DNA from 2 places in the Endozoicomonas sp. 2B-B genome. Region 2 is predicted to be linked to the other one. Evidence: predicted binding sites of a transcription regulator. Region 2 holds the regulator's gene; the other holds the start of a gene.

What was found. Region 2 encodes LexA, which represses DNA repair genes until DNA is damaged. Its sites were predicted from a motif close to TACTGTNTANNTANACAGTA; they were not measured.
Region 1: the regulator LexA is predicted to act here: its motif matches at 1,228-1,247, upstream of ACOMHB_RS19395 (DNA topoisomerase III).

What each region holds. Positions count from the first base shown of each region.
Region 1 is NZ_JBLZMU010000001.1:5,198,637-5,201,799, reverse strand. It holds gene ACOMHB_RS19400 (hypothetical protein) at 1-1,189, shown strand, start outside; gene ACOMHB_RS19395 (DNA topoisomerase III) at 1,320-3,163, shown strand, end outside.
Region 2 is NZ_JBLZMU010000001.1:3,684,129-3,687,291, forward strand. It holds gene ACOMHB_RS14000 (serpin family protein) at 1-1,365, shown strand, start outside; gene lexA (transcriptional repressor LexA) at 1,615-2,217, shown strand; gene ACOMHB_RS14010 (SulA-like leucine-rich domain-containing protein) at 2,346-2,834, shown strand; gene ACOMHB_RS14015 (hypothetical protein) at 2,861-3,103, opposite strand.

The sequences.
Region 1 (3,163 bases), 1.5 Mb from region 2:
CTTTCGGTTTGAAGGTTATGATTTGTGTCAAAATCTTACAGAGTGCTCAATTAAAACAGAACAACATAAGTTCTCTATTGCTACGCCAAGGTTTGGTCTGGGTGAACTGCACCTTGGGTTACCCTTTAACTCAGAACTGATCGAGAAAGTTGATAATTACGAAATTTCAGATGACAAAACGTCAACTTCACTGTATGAAGATTTAAAGCAATTACTGCAAGATAGGCCATGGCTGGGACTTGCTCTTACGGGTCATAGTGATTTGGATGCTCAGGCAGAAGCTATTCAGAACGTGTCGTATTATACCGCTTATTACGACGATGAAGCCTTCTTGAAAGAGTATTTGGAGATTATCAGAAGAATAGATCCGGGTGACATAAAAATTGTTACCGACCTTAAATGGTCAATGTTATCAACAGAATCCTTTAAAGAAATGCTCAGTGAACTGGGTTTTGGCAATGTTCATTACAAATCAAACAGTGCATCAAATAGCTATTGTCAGCGCACAACCTCTGAATATAAAAAAATAACGTATAGCGATTGTGACCCTACTGTCTCTGAATATAGAAAAATAACGTTTATCGATTCTGGTTTTATTGATAACGACAATGCTTACAATGCTCTGGCTTACTTCTCTCAACCATTAACCCTGGTTACAGGAGATATCAACCTGACCAAAGCCATCACAATGAATAAGATTCCTTTTTACCAATGGCGTCATTTTCAAACTCAGGTGAACGAACATCTTCAATCATTCTGGCAAGGCACAGGTCTTGAGTCATTTTTCGTGAATGACTATCAGCCAGAAATAAAGGCAGCAGCACTGAATCAATTTAACCAGGACTCACCGCTTCGTCGTCAGACAAACAAGCAAATCATTAAGGCAAAAAACGCCATGCCTGATCTGCTGGATGTTGTATGGCTGGTCCACTGCCCCAATGCAGAAGTTTGGCGTCTCGATACACAAGTTAAGAGAAAGTTGGTACAGGGTGAGAACAATGAATTATTTGATGAAATCAAAAACACAGAAAGCAAGGATATTCGTGATATTTTGGCAACCAAGGTACTGATTCAGCACATATTCGATCAGAATACCGGTTATGATAAAGAACAGCTTGACGAATTCTTCAAGTTAATTAATGACTCAAGGCTCAGGGAGTACCTGCTATCATTGCTGAACGTATATTGAACCAACTGGCCAGATACTTGAAAAAGGCTGAAGCCTTGGGCTGTGTGCTTATTCAGGGCTATGATACGGCCAGAAAGAAACTTATTATAGGCAGCTGTACCATTGATCTGATGTAACTTTTGTTGACCTGATGCGTTTAATCATTGCTGAAAAACCCAGTCTGGGCAGAGCCATAGCCGATGTTTTGCCCCGCCCCCATAAACGACAGGATGGCTACATAGAGACCGCATCCGGTGATGTCGTCACCTGGTGTATAGGCCACCTGCTGGAGCAGGTTGAGCCTGAACAGTATGACCCTGCCTTCAAGCAATGGCGTTTTGAACATTTGCCTATTGTTCCCCGGCAGTGGCAACTGCAACCACGAAAAAACACTCGCTCCCAGTTATCTGTGATTCGTAAGCTGTTGAAAACGGCTGATGTCATCGTTCATGCCGGAGACCCGGACAGGGAAGGGCAGTTGCTGGTCGATGAAGTGTTGGATTATCTCAAACTTTCACCAACCCGCAGAAAAAGTGTCCGTCGTCTTTTAGTGAATGACTTGAACGGTCCGGCAGTTAAGAAAGCCTTCGATCGAATGCAGAGCAATTCTGATTTTGTACCTCTCTCTGTTTCCGCTCTGACACGCTCCCGTGCCGACTGGCTCTATGGTATCAATTTAACCCGTGCCTATACCGTTCTTGGCAAAAAGGCAGGTTATGGCGGTTTGCTTTCTGTCGGTCGGGTACAGACTCCGGTTTTGGGCCTGGTGGTTCGAAGAGACGAAGATATTGCCGATTTCCAACCCAAACCTTATTTCGAAGTCTTTGCCCTGCTGGTGACTGACCAGGGTGAGTGTTTCAAGGCAAAATGGCAACCCAGTGAAGCCTGCCAGCCCTGGATGGATGACGAGGGCCGTGTACTTGATCGTCGACTGGCGGAAAATGTTGTCAGCAGGATTCAGGGCAAGGAGGGGACAGTCACTAAGCTGGAGAAGAAACTTGGCAAGGAATCGCCACCGTTACCCTATTCACTTTCCGCTCTTCAGATTGATGCTGCCAAACAGTTAAGGATGAGTGCCAAGGAAGTGTTGGATGTCTGTCAAAAGCTTTATGAGCAGAAACTGGTGACTTATCCCCGATCGGATTGTCGTTATCTGCCTGTGGAGCATTTCAGGGAGGCACCGGAAGTGCTTGGCGCGATACGAAGCAATGATGAAAAACTGGCCAGTGCTGTGGACGGTGCATTACCCGACCGCAAAAGCAAAGCCTGGAATGACAGCAAAGTAAGCGCACACCACGGTATTATCCCGACCACCCGAAGAACTGATCTCTACAAAATGGGTGACCGGGAGCGCAACTTATATGGCCTCATCGCCAGACAGTATGTGGCACAGTTTTATCCGGATCACCGGTTTTTAGCTCGTAAAGTCAGTGTCACCCTGGAAGGCGGGCAATTCACGGCCAGCAGCAGGGAGGTGCAGGAAGAAGGCTGGAAAGCCATTTTTCCCCGCAAGCCGTCCGTCTCTGAGGATAAAGAGGACGGTCAGAGGTTGCCGGAATTGCACAGGGGGCAGGCACTGCTCTGCAAGGATGCGGATTTGGCAGAAAAGCAAACTCAGCCACCCAGACCTTTCACCGACGCCACTCTGCTGTCGGCCATGACCGGTATTGCCCGCTATGTTAAAGATACCGGGATCAGGAAGGTGCTCAAGGAGACCGACGGTCTGGGTACCGAAGCCACCCGGGCAGGCATTATAGAATTATTGTTCAATAGGAAATATCTTACCCGTCAGGGTAAAAACATTCATGCTACAGAGACCGGGAAAGCATTGATAAAAGCTCTGCCCGAGCCTGTCAGTCGTCCTGACATGACCGCCCGCTGGGAAGCCTCACTGAATCAGATTGTAGAGAAAAAAGGCTCTTATCAGACTTTTATGAGTGAGCTGGAACAGCATCTGGTTCAGTTGTTGCGGGAGGCCGGGCAGTGTGGAACCAT
Region 2 (3,163 bases):
GCACTCTCTTGCGCTAACTTTATAGGTTCTGACTCTGCCGTCATAAACGAGCATCTTGATCAGATACTGTCTGAATGTTATCAAACCGAAAAGCTGGACCGTCCTGACCAGGACAGGTGCCTGGCTGACGTCGCAGAAGACTTCGTGAAAGAGAAAACTCATGGAAAAATCAATAAGTTGTTTCATGGTCATTCTAAAACTCGACGAGAACAGATTAAAACGGTAATTGGTAATGTGATGGAATTCGAGGGTATCTGGAAAAGTCCATTTTCTAAAGAAAAAACAGCTTCGGGCAAATTTATTTGCGCAGACGGAAGTATAATTGAAAACGTCAAGATGATGAAGTCAACTGAAAATGTTCAATTTTTTCATAACAGAAAATTTGGAGCCATTGGCAAAGAATTCCGATCAGTTTATGGTGAAGATCTTAAATTAGTCGCAATAATAACACCTGATGACAGTCCAACAGGGATTAACAACCTTGATTCTGATACAATCAATCACCTGATTGACGGATTAAATGGCTCTAAAATAGAGATGGATCTAATGCTACCCAAGATAAAAATAGACGGCAGTTGTGACACCAATTTACTCGACAAAATTTATCAGACATTTGGAGCCGCTGTCATAAGGTCTGAAGATTTAACAAGATTAGGCCATCCCTCAAATTGTGATCTGGAAATTCTTCAGAAGACCAGAGTATCCATTGATGAAGAGGGAGCTTATGGTCAAGTTGCCACTGCCGCAACAAGAACGCTCAGAGGGTTCGGTACAAAAAAACCACCACACTTTCATTTTGTCTCCCCTGGTTACATTGCCATTGTAGATGGACAAGGCAATCGGTTGGTGGAGATGCTGATTAAGGATGGCAGCTTTTTAGAATTTTATGCGGCTGGGAATGACTCAGCTGAAAGCTTGAAATCTAATGATTTGAAATCTGATAAAAGTTTGAAACCAAATGACTTGACAGCTGATAGCAAAATGACTCCTATCGAAAATTATAAAAATTACAGAAAATTAGATGAACCCAAAAAAGACGAAAGAATTATTGAAGAAACTATTAACTCTATAAAATATATGTTACCAGATGATGAATCTATTGATGTGAGCAAACTAATATACCATAGGTTTGATCCGAAAGAGGATTTTAATATCAAAAGTGCCAAAGCACTTAAATCCAGATTAGCTATCCATACTGGTACTAAGGACAATGCCCTTGAAATCAGAGAAAAAATATTAGAATGGCTTGATTACAAACATGTAGATTTTGTTAAAGTTTGGCATGGTTTTGATGGCTTTGAAGTAGAAGTTTCAAATGATGCCTGGGATGCACTGCGGAAGAAATTAACTTCTACACAATCATAAATAAAATGCGAAATCCGGAGATTAACCACCTCCGGATTTTTTATTAAAAAAAGCTTCAGGGACTCAGCTTGCGAATTTCAGCCAACAACTCATCACTATGGTGGCAAAGCATGCCTCACCTGCACCATTGACAACCCTCTTGTCATTTTTTACTTATCGTCGCAGCCTGGCAAGGTACTTAATAACTTGCCACCACAAGAATACTGTATATAATCACAGATACTGTATAAAAAAACAGACTGAGAGACCATGATCAAACTGACTAAACGGCAATCCGAGATACTGGACCTGATCAAATCTCATATTGAAGAGACAGGTTTCCCACCCACCAGGGCCGAAATCGCCAAGACCTTCGGCTTTCGCTCACCCAATGCTGCCGAAGAACATCTCAGGGCACTGGCCCGTAAAGGCGCTATCGAGATTACCCCCGGAGCCTCCCGTGGTATCCGCATTCCAGACAGCCAGCCTGAAGGCCTTCCGATTATTGGACAGGTTGCTGCCGGGAACCCGATCCTCGCCCAGGAACATATCGAAGACCACCTGATGCTCAATCCCGCTTTCTTCACCCCATCGGCAGACTTCCTGTTAAGGGTAAAAGGAATGAGCATGAAGGACATCGGGATTCTTGATGGTGACCTGCTGGCCGTTCACAAGACAACAGATGTTCGAAACGGTCAGGTTGTCGTCGCCCGGATTGAAGATGATGTCACCGTGAAAAGATTCGAGAAACAGAAAAACAAAGTATTGCTGCATCCGGAAAACGACGAGTTCGAAACCATAGTCGTTGATCTCACTCAGGATGCCTTTGCCATCGAAGGTTTAAGCGTCGGAGTCATCAGAAATCAGTCCTGAGACGGAATAAGATGAGTCTGACCATTATTCCAGAGACACTACTCACAACAGGCAGCTGTTGTTAAAGGCCCACTACGCTGAAGTGCGAATAACAAACAGCGTCCGGGCTATGCCAGAAGGAAGAATTTATGCTGTACCGAACCAGCAGTGAAAGGCACAATTTTTCAGCCCCAAGCTATCAGACCAATACAGTCTGCATTAACCCCTCGCGCCTAGAAAAGACTTTATCAGGAAAAACTGAAAAGTCTCTGAAGCCCAGTATTAATGAACTCATTCTTTCAGGTCAACCCTGGCAGGCAGAACAACTCCTGACGCCCATGCTCAGTCAGCTGTCCACTGACAGTGAACGTTGGTTGACCCTGATTCTGGCAGATGACACCAGAACCCTGCACTGGTTAAAGAATTGCGACTTAAATCATGACAAGGTGCAAATCTTTAGCTCCAACAATATTAATCAGACATTGGAACTCACCAGGAAAGCGCTGGCATCCGGAACCAGCCACACTGTCATCAGCTGGCTGGGGCATTTGGATAAAGGGTGGCTAAGTAGGCTTGAAAGCGCAGCCAGGAATGGACAGTGTCAGGGGCTGGCTATTCGCACTAGACAGGTTGCATGATGCCTGTCATTTCCATGAAAATAGAGTCAGTGCAGTACTCTGTTCTCAGGAATCTCTTCTTCAGAAGACTGCGGACGAGTAAGTTCAGCAACTTCACGCATGCCTGCATCAAACATGACCTTTGCCACTTGCAGGTGGTCCCCTTCAAGATACATCTTGGCTTCCTCTGAAAACTTCATAGTCAGCAGCGGCTCACCCTCGTCATCACTGCGTCGCAGAACGATCTCTCCTGTTGGAAGTTCCACAATTTCCAAAAACGATGCAGCCATATTTCGTTCCATAAATAGCGTATAAGAGGGAGAAATCATGCAGCATTGTGACTTATGATG